DNA from 4 places in the Micromonospora sp. NPDC005324 genome. Region 4 is predicted to be linked to each of the others. Evidence: riboswitches for the same ligand, from Rfam matches in the RefSeq annotation. Region 4 holds a riboswitch; each other region holds the start of a gene.
The links. Region 4 has a riboswitch for cyclic di-AMP ahead of ABZS40_RS15860 (hypothetical protein). Riboswitches for the same ligand answer to the same signal wherever they lie in the genome.
Positions count from the first base shown of each region.

Region 1 (4,644 bases), on a different contig from region 4:
GCGCGGCTCACCACCACCGTCTCGGCGCCGCCCGCGTGCAGCTCGTACATGGCCCGGGTCAGCTCCTCGGTGTCGTCGCTGCGGGCGCGACCGTCGCGGATCAACTCCTCGTGACTCACCTTGAGGAAGAACACCCCGCTCTCCAGCACCGAACCGAGGTGGTCGCCGGAGAGGTCGACCACCACCCGGCCGCCGTTCGCGCCGAGGTCGGCGGCGAAGCGTCGGTACAGGTCGGCTGGGACGAGCCACGGTTCGTTCGGCCCACTGAGGATGCTCACCGAGGCCCGCAGGCCCTCGCCGAGGGCGAGGTTGTACAGCTCGTCGATCTCATGCCGGCTCAGCGGCTGCCCGGGCACGTCGGCGACCTCCTGCCGGGAGCCCTCGCGGCGATCGTGCACGTACCCGCCGCTGCCGGAGTCACGGACCACGACCTTGAGATCCACGCCCTCGCTGACCAGCAGCGGCTCCAGCACCTGGCCGATCTCACCGCCGAGGGCGGCGCAGAGCACCACGTCGACACCGAGGGAGATCACCATCCGGGCCTGCCAGACGCCCTGCCCGCCGGGGTGCAGGTGCAACTCGGGGTGGTCGTTGGGCTGGTCCACCGTCACCGTCAGCTGTGGGGTGGGCGCGAAGACCATCACGTGCCCACTCATTGGTCGTCGCCGTTCATCCTGGCCGCCCTCCGGCACCTTCGGAAGATTTTGTACTAACCGACCCTAATGGCGCAGGGGGTGACAGGTCGCCGCATCGGCCCGCTCCGGCGCGGCGCTGAGGGGACGTGGGGCGTTGCCAGCCAGACATCGGTACGGGACGATCGGGCGACCAACGACGGCGGGAGACGGTGTGGTCAGCAGGGATACCTTCAGCTACACCGTCCAGGCCCGGTGCTCGCCCGCCGAGGCGGTGGCGTTGCTCGGCGACCTGACCCGGCAGGGCGAGCTGCATCCGCTGATCGTCCGGGTCCGGCGGGTGCCGCCCCGGCCCGGCGCCCAGGCCAGCTACACGATCAACGACCGGTTGGCGGCCGGTCCGCTGCGCTTCCGGACCACCTACCACGCGGACGTGTTGATCAGCGAGGCCGACGAGATCGTCATGGTGGCCCGCCAGTGGCCGGCGACCACAGTGCGCAACCACACCCGACTACGCGCCGAGCCGGACGGCCTGGTCCGCATCGACGTCGAGATCACCCTGACCGCGCCGACGCCACTGTTCCGGTACGCGTTCCGCCAGGCCCAAGCCGCCCACCTGGCCCTCGCCACCCGGCTGGGCGCGGCCCTGGACCGCACCGGCAACCCCCCACAACCGGCCTGACCAGCCCCGTCGGCTCACGTGCCCAGCCTCGCCCCTGCTCGCCGATCATGGAGTTGTGGTGGGTGACGTGGTTCGTCTGGCGGGACGCCGGCCCCACGGCTTGTAGGTGGACAGCACCGTCGCGATGATCATCAGGCTGGTCGACACCGCCGGCGCGATGACCAGGTCGGCGCGGTCCCGTGTGGGCAGGGCAGCGCCGACCACTCCGGCGTGGCGCAGGTTCGGGGTGAGCAGGAACAGCACCAGCCCGACCATCACGGTGGTGAGCACGAGCTTGACCAGCACCCAGCGGTGGCGCAGCAGGCCCCACGGGGTGAGCAGCGAGCTGGCGACTCCGATCAGCCAGACCAGGACGCTCAGCGGCGCGAACAGCACCGTGCCGACCAGGGCCGTGACCGGATAGACCACAGCCGGGTCGGCGCCCCGCTGCACGGCGATGCCGAGGGTGAGCAGCACCAGGTCGGCGCCGAGCCAGCCGAGCGAGGTGACGAGGTGCAGGGTGAGCAGCGCCTTGCGGGTGGTGGGTCGGATCCGAGGCATACCGCGATGCTGCCCGCCGACCGCGGCCGGGTCGTCCGACGACCGACGACATCAGGGGTACGCCCGGCGACGTAGCCCGGCCCGGACACACGTGATGCCTGTGAGTCATGACGATGACTCACAGGCATCACGACGCGTGGCTCAGTAGACCGACAGGTGTACGTGGTTGGTGTGGTCCGTGGACGGGGTGCCGTGCGCCCCGCTGTACGACTTCCACCCGCTGCTGGGCAGCCAGATCTGCCTGTACCAGATCACGTAGAGCACGGCGAGCCGGTCCGCGTTGCGGATGAAGTACGCGGCCAGGTTGTTGCCGTACGTCTTGTCACCGCCGGTGGCGTTCCCGCCGAAGCCGCCCTTCTGCGCCGCGAAGTCGCAGGCCCGGCCCTTCGGGTGTTCACCGGAGCCGCTGGGGCGGTGGCACGAGACGTACCGGGTGAAGCCCGCGGCCTTGGCCTGGTTGAGCGCGTGCAGGGTGCGTGGCGTGATGCAGCCGCTGGCCGGGGTGGGGTCGTTGACGCTGCACGACTCGGAGGGCCAGGAGCCGTCGGAGTTGCGCGGCGCGGCCGTCGCGTTGGCGCTGGATGTGCCCCGGTTGGAGCCGGTGTCGGCGGTGGTCTGCGGCTTGGGTGTGGTGGCCACGGTCAGGGCCCGTTCGGCCTGCTCCTTGCGCTTGGCCATCACCGCGACCTGCTTGCGCTGTTCGTTGATCTCGCCGTCCAGGGCGACCCGGGTGCGGTTGGCCTTGTCCTTGCTGTTCAGCAGGTCGCGCAGCACCCGGTCCTCGTTGGCCGCCACAGCGTCCAGCGCGGCCGCGCGGTCCATGAAGCCTTCCGGAGTGTTGCTGTTGAGCAGCGCCGACATCGCACCGAGCCGGCCGGTGCGGTAGGCCACCTCGGCGATCTCGCCGACCTTGCCGTTGCGCTGGTCGATCTCGACCTCGATGGTCTTCAGCTGGGTGGCGAGCTGCTTCTGCCGTTGCACCGAGGTGTCCAGGGCGCGCTTCGCGTCCAGGTAGCCCTTGCTGGCCGCCTCGAGTTGGGCGCGCAACGCCGGGGTGCCGCCCTCCTCGTCGGAGTCGGGTGCGGCGGCCCGCAGGCCGGTCGGGGGAGCGGCCGAGGCGGTGCCGGCCGGGAGCGCGACGCCGAGGGCGAACATCGCGACGATCAGGGCCGCCAGTCGGGCGGCGGGTGGTCGTGCTGGTGCCACTGCGCATGTCCTTCCGTCAGCCGCCGACCGGGTTAGCTGACGGGTTCGGGACGGAAGATCCCTACCGCTGACGCGGATGCACCCCAGGAACGTGGTTCCCCGGTTCGCCCAGCTGGGCGATTAGGCGACGACCACCACCGGCGCCGGGAGGGCGCCGCCTGGTGGAGGCCGGGACCGAGCCTACCGGTGCCGATGGGACCCGTGCAGCCAATGTGACGGACGGTGCGTGCGTCACCACGGAAAATCACGGCTCCGTCACCATTCGATCGAGCCACACGCTCCGGAGGCGGCGCCGGGCTCGATCTGCAACGTCGCGTGCTCGATGCGGAAGTCGTCGTGCAGGGCCGTACGCGCCGCGGTGAGCACCGCGCCGACCTCCGCGCCGGGTGCCATGGTCAGGTGAGCGGAGGCCACCTCCATGCCCGAGGTGAGCGTCCAGACGTGCAGGTCGTGCACCTCGACGACACCGGGGACGGCGGCCAGCCGGTCGTGCACGGCGGTCACCTGGAGGTGCTCCGGGGCGGCCTGCACCAGGATGCGGATGGCGGCGCGGGCCAGCCGCCAGGTGCGCGGCAGGATGAACACGCCGATGGCGACCGCCACCAGGGGGTCGGCCCACCACCAGTCGGTGACGGTGATGAGCAGCGCCGCGCCGATGACGCCGAGCGAGCCGAGCAGGTCACCGAGCACCTCCAGGTAGGCGCCCTGGAGGTTGATGCTCTCGCGCGCCCCGGCGCGCAGCAGCGCGAAGGCGGCGATGTTCGCGAGCAGGCCGAGCACGGCCACCGCGAGCATCGGGCCGGCGATGACCTGGTGCGGGTCGCCGAAACGGCGGATCGCCTCGATCACCACGTAGATGGCGACGCCGGAGAGCAGGACGGCGTTGGCAAGCGCGGCGAGCACCTCGAGTCGATAGAGCCCGAAGGTGCGCTGCGGGTCGCCGGTGGCCCGCCGGGTCGCCGTGATGGCGGCGAGGGCCATCCCGATGCCGAGCACGTCGGTGAACATGTGCCCGGCGTCGGAGAGCAGGGCGAGCGAGCCGGTGTGCAGGGCGACCACCGCCTCGACCACCATCAGGGTGGCGAGCAGCCCGAATGCCGCCCAGAGTCGACCTCGGTGCTGGTGTGCGGCATTGGCGACGGACCCATGGTGGTGGTCATGACCTGCGCCCACGAGAACCACCTTCCGCCGCTGGTCGGGAACCGGTCAAATATATGTTCACATCGCAATGTGTGCAAGTGTACGGGCAGCGCCTCCCGCTGGCGGCAGTACGCACACGTCAGCCGGTCGGGTCGATGGTGGTGAGCCGCTGGGTGGCCCGGGAGAGCGCCACGTACAGGGTGCGCACCCCGGCGCCCGGATCGGCCCGGATCTCGCTCGGGGCGACCAGCACCACACCGTCGTACTCCATGCCCTTGGCCTCGAGGCTGGTCACCACCTGCAACCTCGGCGCGCCGAGCGCGCCGAGCCAACCGGCGACCTCGTCCCGGCGGGGGACTGGCGTGATCACCCCGACCGTGCCCTCCACCTCGGCCAGCAGGCCGGCGGCGGCCTCCACTGTCGCGGTCTCCAACCCCGTCGCGG
Region 1 is NZ_JBEXGE010000005.1:41,820-46,463, forward strand. It holds gene ABZS40_RS06740 (PfkB family carbohydrate kinase) at 1-656, opposite strand, end outside; gene ABZS40_RS06745 (SRPBCC family protein) at 847-1,314, shown strand; gene ABZS40_RS06750 (hypothetical protein) at 1,360-1,854, opposite strand; gene ABZS40_RS06755 (hypothetical protein) at 1,996-3,009, opposite strand; cyclic di-AMP (ydaO/yuaA leader) riboswitch at 3,066-3,197, opposite strand; gene ABZS40_RS06760 (cation diffusion facilitator family transporter) at 3,316-4,233, opposite strand; gene ABZS40_RS06765 (AAA family ATPase) at 4,340-4,644, opposite strand, start outside.
Region 1: it holds a riboswitch for cyclic di-AMP, as region 4 does, so the genes downstream of both, ABZS40_RS06755 (hypothetical protein) here and ABZS40_RS15860 (hypothetical protein) in region 4, are expected to answer to the same signal.

Region 2 (4,644 bases), on a different contig from region 4:
CAGAACGATCTGGCGGCGAAGAAGAAGCAGATCGACGCCGAGATCAAGCAGCTCGAGGCGTCGATGCCCAAGACCACTGTCAAGACCGCGGCCTGCCCGACCATCAACGGAGTGGTCAGCGCGGCGGCCCGCACCGCGATCAGGACCGCCTGCGGCAAGGTCGGCAAGCCGTACGTCTGGGGTGCCACCGGCCCGAACTCGTTCGACTGCTCGGGGCTGACCCAGTACGCCTACAAGGCGGCCGGGATCTACCTCACCCATCACACCGGTGACCAGTGGAACGAGGGCAAGGCCGTCTCGCGAGCGGATGCCCGCCCCGGTGACCTGGTCTTCTTCTTCTCCGGCCTGAGTCATGTCGGGCTGTATCTGGGTAACAACCAGATGGTGCACGCGCCACGCGCCGGCAAACCGGTGCAGGTGTCCAGCATCACCACCATGCCCATCGCCGGGTTCCGCAGACCCGGCTGATCCACCTCGCGCGACACGACGGCCCCCGGTCACCGACCGGGGGCCGTCGTGGTTCTCAGCGGGGCGCGCCCACCGGGGACGGCAACAGCTGCACGTCGGCGAGGTCGACGTACATGATCCGGTGGCCGAACTGGATCTGCGCGTACCGGTTCTTGCCGCGAATCACCGTCCAGTCGCCCGGCGAGGAGCCGTCGAACGTGCTGGCCCGGTAGTACTCGCCGGCCAGCACCGCGCCGACGGCGTACCGCTGCCCGGCCGCCAGGGTGTACTGGAGCGGCGAGATCGTCTGGTAGGGCACCCCCTCCGGGTACGCGGACTGCTCCGGGTATGCCCGCCCGTAGACCGGAATGGTGGTCCGTCCGGGCTTCGGCGTGGCCACGACGCCGACGGTCCAGCTGGCGGTCGGCGCGGAGGTTGGGTTGTGGAACCAGGCCCGCTGCCCGAGGTACCAGATCGCCGTCCAGTCGCCCTGTCGTCCGGCCAGCGCGTACGTCTGCCCGGCGGACGCCCGGGCCCCGTGGTCCGACACGACCATCGTGTTCGGGCTGCCGTCTGGGCGGAGCGCGATGTCGTTGACCAGCGGCGCGTCAGCGGACGGTGCGCTGCGCAGCACCACTGCGGAGGAGCCGCGCGGCGCGCAGGGCACGCCTGCGGTGACGCAGCCGGTGAACGCCGGCTGGTTGGTGGCGTAGTCCGGGTCGATCCGGACCAGCCCGGTGGCCGGGGTGCCGGTGTCCAGTCGAGGCGCGTGCAGCAGGTCGAAGTAGTGCGTCCAGTCCCAGTACGGGCCCGGATCCCAGTGCATCCCCCGCACTGTCGAGGCGACGGTGCCGGGCACGTTGTCGTGGCCGATGATGTGCTGACGGTCCAGTGGGATGCCCAGCCGCAGCGCCAGGTGCCGGACCAGCTTCGCCGAGGCCCGGTACATCGCCTCGGTGTACCAGGTGCCCTGCGCCGCGAAGCCCTCGTGCTCCAGCCCGATCGACTTCGCGTTGACGTACCAGTTGCCGGCGTGCCAGCCGACGTCAGTGGTCTTCACGTGCTGGGCGATGTGCCCGTCGACCGAGCGCAGCGAGTAGTGCCAGCTCACGTAGGTCGGGTCCTGGACGAGTTGCAGGGTCGTGGCCCAACTCGCCTCGGTGTCGTGGATGACGATGTACTCGATCTTCTGCCGCGCGGGTCGGTCGGAGAGGTCGTGGTTGCCGTAGTCCCCGTCGCCAAACGCCTCGTAGGGCGCCGGGATCCACTCGCAGGAGATGGTGCGGGGGCACTCCACACCGTCGGGGCGGGCCAGCCGGCGCAGGCCCAGCCGGTCCAGCCAGGCACGCTCGGGCCGCACCGCGCGGGCCGGCAGGGTGATCCGCTGGCCGTCGTCGGTCACCCGGGCTTCGCCAGCGCCGATGGTGGTGAAGACCTCGTCGGCGAAGGCCGCCGCGGCGTCGGCGCTGTCCGCGCCCGAGTAGCGGGCCACCGCGCCGTACCAGGCCGCCGGGTCGGTGTCCGCGCCGACCGGCGCGCTCAGATCCCGTTGGTACGCGCTCAGCAGCGCGGCCCCACCCCGGATGTTGAGGCCCGCGTCGGTGCGCAGTGCCTCGGGGGTGGCGCCGGTCAGCGTGGCCGCGGCGTCCACGGTCTGCAACGCGGCGGTGGACGGCGCGGGGGCCTCGACCGGGCGGGGCGCGGGCACCCGCGCGGGACGGGAATCGTCGCCGCGTGGGTCCTCGGCACCGGCGTCGTGGTGGCCCCGCCCGGGTAGGGCGGCCACGTGCCGCGCGTCGGTCAGGTGCATCGGGCCGTAGCCGCCACTGGTGCTCGGTGTGCCGGCGTTGGTGTCCCAGCGCGACTCCAGGTAGGAGACGCCGAGCAGCACGACGGCCGGCACGCCGTACTCGGTGGCCGCGGCGGCGTACTGCTGCTGGCGGTCGGTGGTGGGCGCGGCGACGGCCGGGCCGACGGAGAGTGGCACCGTTGTCGCGGCGGCGACCACGGTGGCGGCGAGCAGTGCGCGCCAGCCGGTCGACAGGGTTGGATGGTGCATCGAACCCCCTAGATTCTCTCGGAGTGAGGTCAGGTCACCATCGCGCCGGCCGGGAGGTTACGTCAATACCTTTCCATCTATCGAAGTATGCGGAAAGAATTCTTCACACACGGTCGGTGACCTCGTCCAATCCGTACGGAGTGTCACGGCCGCACGGGTTGCGGATCGGTAACAAGCGTCTCTACTCTGGTCATTCGTCGGCCCGACAGCAGCTCCGCCCAGCCCGGGCGGTAACGGACCGACACCGCCGAGTCGTTTCCGAACGAACCGGGGACCCAGGTCCCTCGGGGTGAATCCGCAGCAACTGCGGTAGGGCGCCGACTTCCCGCCCGAACCCGTCAGCTAACCCGGTAGGCGGTCAGGAAGAAGGAGTACGAGACCCCGGTGGCACTCCATGCCCCGCGGCCGTCGTCCGAGCGGTCGGCATCAGCCGGCCCGGCGTCGATCGTGCCGCGCCCACGCTGGTCCCGCTTCACCACCGCTCTCGCCGCGCTGGCCGGCATCGCCGTCGTCCTGACCGGCAGTGCCACGGCGGCCCACGCCGACCCGTCCGTCGCCGAGATCGAGCGCCAGATCGACGCCGACTGGAACAAGCTCGAACCAATCATCGAACGGCACAACGCCACCCGCACCGACCTCGCCGCGAAGCGCAAGCAGGCCGACGCGCTGGCCGCCCGGATCACTCCGCTGGAGCGCCAGGTCGACGCCGCGATGGACAAGGTCAGCGCCCTGGCCGTCCGCGCCTACAAGGGCGAGAACGTCTCGACGGTCAACGCGGTGCTGGGCAGCCGGTCGCCCAGCGAGGTCGTCGGCCAGCTCGAAATGCTCGACCGCTTCGCGCACAACCAGCAGAAGGACGTACGCCAGGTGGCCGACCTGCGCGACCAGTTGGCCGCGCAGAAGGCGCCGCTGGACGAGATGGTGGCCCAGCTGACCCGCACCGAAGCTCAACTGGCGGCGAAGAAGAAGCAGATCAACGACGAGATCGACCGCCTGCAGAAGCTGCGCCTCAAGGTGTACGGCAGCGGCGGCGGCGGTCCGCTGCGCCCGGCGCCCTGTCCGGGCAGCTACCCCGGCGGCGCCGCGGGCACCGCTGTCAAGTTCGCCTGCGCGCAGATCGGCAAGCCCTACGTCTGGGGTGCCGAGGGCCCGAACTCGTACGACTGCTCCGGGCTGATGTTGGCCGCCTGGGCGAAGGCCGGCGTGTCGCTGCCGCACAACGCCGCCGCGCAGAGCCGGGTCACGAAGAACGTCAGCAAGGGCGACCTGCGCCCCGGCGACCTGGTCTTCTACTACAGCGACATCCACCACGTCGGTATGTACGTCGGCGGCGGCTGGGTGGTGCACGCCTCGCAGGCCGGTCAACCGGTCAAGATGAAGAAGGTCGACGACGGCCCGATCCACAGCTACGGCCGCCCAGGCTGACCCCGGGTGACCGAAGGGCCCGTCGCGATCCGTCGCGGCGGGCCCTCGTCGTCTGTGTTCTGGCGGGTGGTGGGCCTCAGCGGGTTGGCCAGGTGCGCCAGTGCTGCCAGGCGCGGCTGGGCGTCGGCCCCCGCTGGCCCTGGTAACGCGAGCCGTAGACCACCGAGCCGTACGGGTGCTCGGCCGGCGAGGAGAGCCGGAAGATGCAGAGCTGCCCGATCTTCATGCCCGGCCACAGGGTGATCGGCAGGTTCGCGACGTTCGAGAGTTCCAGCGTCACGTGGCCGGAGAAGCCCGGGTCGATGAAGCCGGCGGTGGAGTGCGTGAGCAGCCCGAGCCGCCCCAGGGAGCTCTTGCCCTCCAGCCGGCCGGCGAGCTGGTCACCCAGCGAGATGACCTCCAGCGTCGAGGCGAGCACGAACTCCCCCGGGTGCAGCACGAACGGCTCACCGTCGGGGACCTCGACCACCGATGTCAGGTCGTCCTGCTGCATGGCCGGATCGATGTGGGTGTAGAGGTGGTTGTTGAAGACCCGGAACAGCCGGTCGAGTCGGACGTCGATGCTGGACGGTTGGACCAGGGTGGGCTCGAACGGCTCCAGGCCCAGCGTGCCGGCCTTGATCTCGGAGACCAGGTCGCGGTCGGAGAGCAGCATCGGACCACCATAGCCGCGCTGCCGAAACTGACCGGATTCGGTGCCGGTGACCAGCGCG
Region 2 is NZ_JBEXGE010000011.1:184,207-188,850, reverse strand. It holds gene ABZS40_RS14815 (NlpC/P60 family protein) at 1-468, shown strand, start outside; gene ABZS40_RS14810 (peptidoglycan recognition family protein) at 524-2,506, opposite strand; cyclic di-AMP (ydaO/yuaA leader) riboswitch at 2,742-2,877, shown strand; gene ABZS40_RS14805 (NlpC/P60 family protein) at 2,891-3,931, shown strand; gene dcd (dCTP deaminase) at 4,008-4,586, opposite strand.
Region 2: it holds a riboswitch for cyclic di-AMP, as region 4 does, so the genes downstream of both, ABZS40_RS14805 (NlpC/P60 family protein) here and ABZS40_RS15860 (hypothetical protein) in region 4, are expected to answer to the same signal.

Region 3 (4,644 bases), on a different contig from region 4:
GCGGTCCCAGTCTGACAGTGGCCAGTGGGATCTTCCTGGTCACCTGGGTGGTGGCCGCGCAGTGGATCCGCGCCGAGCTGTGGACCACGCTGCTCGCTGTCGCGTACCTGTTGGTGATCACCGCTGCCGCGGACGCGGACGTGCGGGGTCGGCGCTCGCCGTGGCGGTCCCGACCGCTGGTCTGGCTCGGTGAGGTCTCGTTCGCCTTCTACCTGGTGCACGTGCTGGTGATGACGAGCGTGCTGCGCTGGAGCGGAACCTGGGGGATCGGCTTCGCGGGCTGGCGTGGCCCGGCCGTGGTGTTCGGCTTCCTGGCGGCGACCCTGATCCTCGCCGGGCTGTTGCACCGCTTCGTCGAAACCCCGATGATGCGCCGGCTCGCGCCGCGCCGTGCGGCCCGTCCGGTGCCCGTCCCCCGACAACGCGCGGCCGGCGACGACGACGCGCGAAACCCCGCAGGCAGCGCCCGCGGCGAGGTCGGCGGACCTGCCGACGAGGTCGGTCAGACCGGCAGTCGATCAACGTACGTCGACCTGCGCTGACAGCGTCCACCCTGGTCAAAGGGGTCGGCGCGGCGTGATTCGACACGCCCGTGGTCGGTGCGCCCGGGTCGGCGCGACGGTAGCGTGGGGACGTGCTTCCGGTCGCGTTCACCTGTCCGCTGTGGTGGGTGGCGCGCTGGGCGACCCGGGTGCTGACCAGCCTCGCCGTCGTCGCGGCCCTGGCGCTCGGCGCAGGCCCGGCCACGGCCGCCTCGTCAATTCCCGGCCCGGTGCCGACGTCGAGCGCGGTGCCGGCCTCGGTCGCCGCCGGGTCGCTGGCGGCCTCCTGCCGGCTCGCCGGGGCACCCGGTGCGGCCCGCCCGGCTCCGGCGATACCGCCGGAGGTCACCGAGGAGTCGGCCCCGACCTGGTCGGCCGACACGCCGGTGGCGCTCCCCGGCGATCAGGGCACCATCGTGTCCGGCGTGCTGCTGGTCCGCGCTGCCGAATCTGACCGGCTGCCCCTCGTCGACGGTGCGAGCGGTCGGGCTTCCCGGGCCCCACCCGGGCGCTGAGCCACCGGGACGACCGTCCCGTCGCCGCGCCCTGTCGACCCACCGCTCCCTGACCCGCCGACCCGTGGCCCACCGTGGCCCGTGGCCGGCGCGGCTCCCCATCGCACTGCTCTCTCCCCGAGGTGCCGACCATGGAGACCGTCGTCTTCTACCAGTTCGTGACCGAGGTGCCGCAGGCCGCCGCCATCTGGTCGACGCTGTTCCTGCTGACCCTGGGCCTGCTCACCGTGCTGGCCGCCCGCCCCGAACGGGACCGGCCCACTGACGACCCGCTCCGCGGCGGGCCCACTCCTCGGGAGTTGGCCGCCGCCGAGGCCGTCGACCTGCGCCGCTACGCCGAGGAGGTGGCCGTCGCCGCGGCCGGCGCGGCCACCACCGCCAAGCGGTGGCGCGCCGCCTGGCTGACCGCTCAGGAGCAGCTGGAGCGGGCCTGGATCGGGTACGACGAGGCGGACACCGCCGCGCGTCGCTTCGGGGGCGCCGGGGTGCTGCCCACCCCGCAGACCCCACACACCCCCGCCGAGTACGCCGCCCGGGAACGCTATCTGCACCGAGCGGCGATGGCGGCGTACTGGCGGGGCGACCTGACCATGGCACAGCTCAGCGACGTGTTCGGGCACCGGCGCGGCTGGGATCCCCGGCGGCACCCGGTCGAGCAGGAGGTGCTGATCAGCCGGGTGATCCGGGATGCGCGGCTGGCCGACTACCAGGTGGCCGCCGACCGTGAGCGGGCCGCCTGGCGCGACGCGGAGTTGGCCGCCGAGTCGGCTCGTGTCCTCGCCGAGGAGGCGTACGCGGCGGCGGTCCGGCTCCGCCCCACTCCGGTGCCCGCGCGTCGGACGGTGGCCGGGGCGTTGCGTCCCGCCGTCGTGGCACTGTGGCGCCCGGCCCGGTTGGGTTGAGCCCAATCCGTGATGTGAGGCCGGTCACCGCATTGCGAAATCGGACGTACGGCGCGATCGGCGCCATTGTTCCCGCGATTGCGGTCGCGTTCTTTGCGGCCTGTCCGGTTGTCGCCCGTAGGCGTCGCCGTAACCGGTTGTCCCATCGAGTCACATCATCGGCAATACGCGCAGAAATTGTCGCACCAATTGGGGTTTACGCAGGTGAACCTGGCTTGGCAGCGCGCTGAGACGCCAGTAGTGTCGTCCCGTCCGGTGCGGTTACCGATCGCAAGACGCGACGCCGCATCGACCCGCTTAATCGTGATCAACGAGCCGGGGACCCATCAGTAAGTCTGGGGTGAATCCGCGAGCCACGGCCCGCGGTAGGGCGATCTTCCCGCCCGAATCCGTCAGCTAACCCGGTAGGCGGTGTCGGAAGGAGTCCCATCCTCGTGCAGCACCTTTCCACCCCTCGGTTGTTCCCTCGCCTCCACGGCGCGGCGGTGCACCCGCTCAATCGTCGCGTGACGGTGAGCTGACCCCCCGGGTCATCGCCTTCCCCGCCCGGCCGCGCCGGGCGTTCCCCTGAGCGGTTCACCATCCGCGGACCACGGTCCGCGCGCTGGCGCCTGCCCGGATGCCGGTCCGGCCCCGGTGTGCCGCTCTCCCCCCGATCCGTGGAGGACCCCGTGAAGCACACCCTGAAGCGTCAGCTCCGCCGTCTCGCCACCGAGCGCCCGTACCAGATCGTCGCCGCCTCCGCCGCGGCCCTCGCGATCGCCACCACCACCGGCGCCCTGCTCACCACTGCCGACGACGCCCCGGCCGGCCAGCGCACCGCGACCACTGTTGCCGAGATGCGCAGCGACGTCGCCGCCTCCCGCGGCGATGTTCGGGACGCGTCCCCCTCGGCCAGCGCCGTGCCGACCACTGCCGCCCCGGCCACCAGCGCCGCGTCGCCCGCCGCCAAGGCCAGCAGCAACCCGGACCTGACCCGGAAGCCGGAGCGGCCGAAGCCGCCCGCGACCAAGGTGCTCGATTACGACTACGAGGCGCAGAACACCTACTACAACTGCGGCCCGGCGGCCACCCGGAACGCGCTCAGCGCCGCCGGCATCGACCGCACCCAGGAGGAGCTCGGCGCCGAGCTGGGCACCACCGAGATGGGCACCAACTCGGCCGAGGACACCACCCGGGTGCTCAACGCCGAGGTGAAGGGCTCCCCGTACCGGACCCGGATGTTCCCCGGCGCGCCCAGCGCGGCCCAGATGGACCGGCTCCAGGCCGACGTGGTGAAGGCCGTCACCGACGGCCGGGGCGTGGTGGCCAACGTCGTCGGGGACGCCACCGACACCGACGGCAGCTGGCACTCCTACGGTGGCGGGCACTACATCGCCGTCGTGGGCTACAAGGACAACGGCCGCACCGTGCGGATCGCCGACTCGGCGAACCCGGCCGACCCGTCGTACTGGATCACCACGATCGACCTGGCCAACTGGATCACCAGCCGGGGCTACTCCGCCTGACCCGGGCACTCTGACCGCCGCGGGCGCCGTCCCCCACAAGGGGCCGGCGCCCGCGGCGTCTGTCTGTGCGGTCAGTAGGTGATGAAGCCGTACAGCGCCTTGTGGTTCGACTTCGTCCCGACGACCGTGTGGTCGACGGCGGACGACTGCACGCCGCCGTTGACGAACAAATAATCGATCTTGCTGGAGCCGTTGGTGGCCTTCGACCCGTAACCGGTCATTCCATAGCCGCCCAACGTGCCGGGGGCGATGCCCGTCCGGTTCGCGTCGATGCCCACCACGCGGATCGTGGAGGCGTTCAGCAGGCTGGTCGCGTCCGCGCCGAGGTGGATGCCGGTGTTGGCGATGCCCCGATCGCCGTCGCCGGCACAGGCGTTCTGCCGGTTCTCCTGGGGCAGGTGCATGGTCGCGGCGAACACACTGGTGCCGGTCGCCTTGATGGTGAACCGGGCCGCGATGGCGCTGGTCCGCTTCCACTTGTAGAAGTCGGTGCTGTCCGGGTCGCTGTTCGGTGGCTTGTACAGCGTGCATCCGGCGCCGTTGGCGTACGCCGTGCCCGGCCTGAGCCAGCCCGCGCTCCAGTACTTCGAGATGTCGCCGCTGGCCAGGCTCAGCGTCCGCGTGTTCCAGATGATGCCGTTGGTCTGCTTCTTCTTGAGATCCCCGAGCGACTGCGAACTGCACTTGTGCGTGCTGCCCCACGGCTCCGGGTCACTCCACGCCACGATCGCCCCGTAGGTGCCCGCCGGGTAGCCGAACTTCGCCGACAGTTGGTCGGCGTACGCCTCGGCCTGGCCGCTGCCACGCACCTGCTGCACGATCAGGATGTCCGGCGGCGCCACACCGCTGGTGCCGGTGCGACCAGCGTCGTCGACCAGGACCGAGCTCAGGTGGTCCGGCCCGGAGATCCGGGTGCAGCTCCCGTCGGAGTTGTTCACCACCAGGTTCTCGATGTTGTTGTTGTAGACCCGAAGGACCCGGTCGGCGGCCACTGCCGCCCCGCCGTTCGGTGTGGCGACATCCGCCGGTGTGCCTGGTGCGGCGTGCGTCGGCGACGCGCCGAGTGCGACGGCTGCCAGGGCCGCGACCAGTGCTGATCCGGACATCCTGAGCACTGTGGCTCCTTTCCGCGACGGGACCGACGGATGGGCCGTCCCGGTTCAGGTCGCGAACTCTA
Region 3 is NZ_JBEXGE010000004.1:72,593-77,236, reverse strand. It holds gene ABZS40_RS05530 (acyltransferase) at 1-542, shown strand, start outside; gene ABZS40_RS05525 (hypothetical protein) at 635-1,057, shown strand; gene ABZS40_RS05520 (hypothetical protein) at 1,189-1,959, shown strand; cyclic di-AMP (ydaO/yuaA leader) riboswitch at 2,244-2,385, shown strand; gene ABZS40_RS05515 (C39 family peptidase) at 2,619-3,467, shown strand; gene ABZS40_RS05510 (hypothetical protein) at 3,539-4,573, opposite strand.
Region 3: it holds a riboswitch for cyclic di-AMP, as region 4 does, so the genes downstream of both, ABZS40_RS05515 (C39 family peptidase) here and ABZS40_RS15860 (hypothetical protein) in region 4, are expected to answer to the same signal.

Region 4 (4,644 bases):
ACTCGTGCGGTGCGGTGCAGGCCGCCCGGGAGTCCGCCGCGACCGGTACCGCACCGAGTGGCCATCTGCGCGCCGTGGTCGACGCCGTGCTGCCCAGCCTGCATCGGGCCGAGGCCGAGGGCGTGGACGACATCGACGGCATTGTCGACATCCACATCGCCCAGACCGTCGAGACGTTGCTCGGGCAGTCCCCGGTGCTGGCCGACGAGGTGGCGCGGGGGCGGTGCGCGGTGGTCGGGGTGTCCTACCGACTCGCTGCCGGAGCGGTGCGCCCGGTGGCCGCCGTGCCCGCTGGCTTCGCGACGTTGGGGACCCCGGCCGGATCCACCGAGTCGACCGACCCGGCCGCTGCTGCCACCGTCTGACGCGACGAGGGCCGCTCCGCGCCACGCGGAACGGCCCTCGACGGGATCGTGCAGGTCAGAGCAGCGACATGTGAACGTGGTCGGTGTGGTTCGACGGCCCGCTGTACGAACTCCAGCCGGTGGCCGGGAACCAGATCTGCCGGTTCCAGATCACGTAGTAGATGCCGAGCCGGTCTGCGTTACGGATGAGGAACGCGGCGACGTTGTTGCCGTACGTCCGGGTGTCGTTGTTGTGCCACGGGGCGAACCCGCTCTTCTGTAGCGACCAGTCGCAGGCGCGGCCCTTCGGGTGCTCCCACGGCCCGCCGGGGCGGTAGCAGCCGACGAACCGGTTGAAGCCGGCCGCCTTGACCTCCTTGTACGCGTGCAGCGTGCGCGGTGTGATGCAGCCGGACGTGGTGGGGTCGTTCTCGCTGCACGACTGGGCCTTCCAGTCACCGTCGGCCGTGCGACCCGGGCCGATCTTCGCGACCTTGGAGGTGGCATCCACCAGGCCGCCGGTGAAGCCCTTGCCGCCGACGAGGGAGAGCGCCTTGTCTGCCTCGCTCTTGCGCTTCGCCATCAGGGCGGTCTGCTTCTGCTGCTCGCGGACCTCGGTGTCGAGGGCCAGCTTGGCCTGCTCGGCGCGGGCCTTCACCTCGTTGACCTCGGAGAGCTTCTTCTCGTTGACCATGTTCATCTCGTCGAGCATCCCGGCGCGCTGGACGAACGAGTCGGGCGCTTCGCTCTCCAGCAGCATCGCGACCGCGCCGATCCGGCCGGTCCGGTACGCCTGGGCGGCGATCTGCCCGACCTGCGGGGCCAACGCGTCCAGGTCGGCCTTGGCCCGGTTGACCTCCGCGGCCAACTCGCCCTGCCGCTTCTTGGACTTGTCCAGCTTGGACTTTGCGGCGGAGTAGTCGCGGTTGGCCTGCTCGATGACGTCGTTGAGCAGCTTGGGCTCGCCGTCCTCCTCGTGCCCCGAGGGTGTGGGGGTCGTCGGGGCGGCGTGCGCTGGGAGCGGCCCGGCGAGCACTGTCAGTGCGGCGATCACGGCCACCACGGGTGTCAACCAGCGGCGTAGGGGTGCCGTCACAATGTTCCCTTCCGTCGACCGCCGACCGGGTTAGCTGACGGGTTCGGGGCGGAAGTGGCCCCTACCGCTGACGCGGATTCACCCCAGGTACCTGGGTCCCCGGCTCGCCGGTTGGCGATTGGGCGGTGGCACCGCAGGCGCCGCTTCGCGCCTTCATCGGTCACCGGCAGCGAGGTTACCCGAGAGTCGACCAGGTGAGCTACGGCTGGATGCCGACCAAAAGCGTCATTTCGCCATAGCGTTGAGTGACCAGTGACGCGGTTCTCAGGGTGGATGCCCGATCTGGTCACGCTGAGGAGTGTCACCATGCCGTATCCGTGCTCCTGTTCGACTCCGGCCACCGGTCGGTGGCCTCGGATGGGGGTGTGGCCCGCTTCTGGCCCGGCTCGTCGGTGCCGGCCGTTCGCGGTGAGATGAGTGCGGCCAGTGCCTCGCTGCGGTCCGGCTGGGGCCGGGACGCCGGAGCGTCGGTGGACGCCGTGGCAGCGCTACGCCCGGCGGCGGTCACCACCGCGGCCAGCCCGGTGGTCAGCGGCACTGCGGCGATCAGGCCGAGGGTGGCGACCGCGCTGCGGACGATCTCCTGCGCGAGGAACTCACTGGTGAGGATCTGCCCGATCGGCCGCGCGTCGGCGGTGAGCAGGAGCAGCAGGGGCAGTGACGCGCCCGCGTACGCCAGCACGATGGTGTTGACAGTGGACGCGATGTGCGCGCGGCCGACCCGGGTGGCCGCCCGGTACAGCTGCAACCGGGTCAGCCCGGGGTTGGCGTTCGCCAGTTCGGTGACGGTTGCCGCCTGGGTGACCGTCACGTCGTCGAGCACCCCGAGCGAGCCGATGATGATCCCGGCGAGCAGCAGACCGTGCAGGTCCACGTCGCCCTGGAACATCGACAGGGTGGTGGCGTCCTCGCTGCCGAAGCCGGTGAGGTGGGTCGCGGCCGTGGCGATGGTGGCGAGCACGCCGGTCAGCACCAGGCTGCCCAGGGTGCCGAGCACCGCGACCGAGGTCTGTGCGGTGACCCCGTGGGTCAGATAGAGCACCACGAACATGATCAGGGCCGCGCCGACCACCGCCACCAGCAGCGGTGACCCGCCGGCGCTGATGCCCGGAAGCACGAAGGTGAGCAGGATGGCGAAGCTGGCGGCCAGCCCGGCGAGCGCGGCCAGACCTCGCCACCGACCGAACGCGACGATCGCGGCCGCGAAGATCACCGCCAGCCACACCATCGGGGTGCCGCGTTGGTGCTCGGCGATGTTCCAGTTGCTGGTGGTGGGATCGGTCGGGTCGGCCAGTTCGACCAGGATGACCTCGTCGCCGACCTCGACCCGGGGTGCGCCGGGCCCGTCGGGCACCGGCGTCCGTACCTGCTGGCCGGCGGTCGGCCCGTCGTCCACCAGGACGTCGACAGTGCCGCACCGCCCGTCGCCGACTCTCGGTGTGCCCTCGGGGGCCGACGGCACCGGCGGGCACGGCTCGCTCACCACCCGGGTGACCGTCCCCGGGTAGCGCGGCACGTCCGCACCACCATCGGTCTGCGGTGACCCGCCGCGCGGCCAGAGCAGCACCGCGGCCAGCACTGTGGCGACGAAGAGGGGTACCACAGTCACGACGAGGATCCGTCGCACCCGTGGTGGGGCGGACGGAGCGGGGTGACTGTGGTCGGCGGCCAAGGCGGGACTCCCAACGATCCGGTGCGGGATACGGGTCAGCGGGCCGGGCGGTTCACCGTTGCGGTGGAAACGCCGCGGACGGCGGGCGCGGATCGCTGCCTGACGACCGCCTGATCACGGACGGTCAGTGCTCGGCCCGGTCGGCCGGGGGCGACGCCACGAGGTGGCGGCGCCGGTGCCCGACTGTGCAGCAGCATGTGGAGAGCCATCGTGGGAGATGTTAGCCAGCCCTCCTGGGGGTTGCAGGTCGTGGCGGAGTGTCGGGCGGCCGAACCGCCCGCGCGGCGGGCCCCGGGGCGGCATGTTGGAGCCATGCCCGCTGCGTCACCGCCCGACGCCGCGCCGGACTGAGTGCGGTCAGCCGCGCTTCATGAGCCGGCCGACCGCCGCCATCATCTCGGTGGCCATCTCGTCGGCCCGGCCCTCGGCGGCGCCCTCGTGCATGCAGTGCCGGGCGTGCCCGTCGAGCAGCCCGAGGGCCACCTTGTCGAGGGCGGCCTGGATGGCGGAGATCTGGGTGAGCACGTCGATGCAGTAGCGGTCGTCGTCGACCATCTTCTCGATGCCCCGAACCTGCCCCTCGACGCGGCGGAGCCGCGCGAGCAGCTGGTCCTTGCTGGCGGTGTATCCGCGGATCGGGGTGGGTGCGGTCATGTCGACCAGGATAGCCTACCCCCTGGGGGTATGGTACGGTCGTGTTCTGTCGAGATACCCCCACCGGGTACCGGTACCGCAAAGGAGACGATCCAATGGTCGACACGACGTACCAGGTGCAGGGCATGACCTGCGGGCACTGCGTCAGCGCGGTGAGCGCCGAGGTCGGCGCCATCGCGGGGGTGCGCGACGTCCAGGTCGACCTCGCGGCCGGCCGGGTCACGGTCAGCAGCGATCAGCCGCTGGACACCGCTGTTGTCCGGGCCGCCGTCGACGAGGCCGGCTACGACCTCGTCGACGCGTGATCGGGGGGGGTCGGCGTGCGTACCGTGACGAGACTGGCCGGGTTCGCCGTGGGCCTCGCGGCGGTGTTCGGCACGACGTACGGGATCGGCCGGGTCGTCGACCGCACCCCGGTGGTCGAGAGCCGGCACGACGGCGACGCCGCCCGTGCGACGGGCGAGCACGACGAGACGGCCGCCCGGCTCCCCGGCGGCCTGCTCGTCTCCGACCGGGGCTACACCCTCGAACCGCTCGACGCCCCTGCCGGCGAGTTCGCCTTCCGGATCGCCGGACCGGACGGCCAACCGGTCACCCGGTACGACGTGGCGCACGACAAGCAGATGCACCTGATCGTCGCCCGACGGGACCTCTCCGGCTTCCGCCACGTTCACCCCGAGCTCGCCCCGGACGGCACCTGGCGGGTCGACACCCCGCTGACCGGTCCCGGGCAGTGGCGGGCGTTCGCCGACTTCGCCCCGACCGGGGGCGAGCCGCTGACCCTCGGCGTGGACGTGACAGTCCCCGGCGAGCTGACCGAACGGCCGTTGCCCGCGCCGGCGACCAGCACCACCGTCGACGGCTACACGGTCACCCTG
Region 4 is NZ_JBEXGE010000013.1:21,377-26,020, forward strand. It holds gene ABZS40_RS15855 (carbonic anhydrase) at 1-365, shown strand, start outside; gene ABZS40_RS15860 (hypothetical protein) at 421-1,440, opposite strand; cyclic di-AMP (ydaO/yuaA leader) riboswitch at 1,445-1,575, opposite strand; gene ABZS40_RS15865 (YibE/F family protein) at 1,742-3,112, opposite strand; gene ABZS40_RS15870 (metal-sensitive transcriptional regulator) at 3,470-3,766, opposite strand; gene ABZS40_RS15875 (copper ion binding protein) at 3,862-4,071, shown strand; gene ABZS40_RS15880 (hypothetical protein) at 4,087-4,644, shown strand, end outside.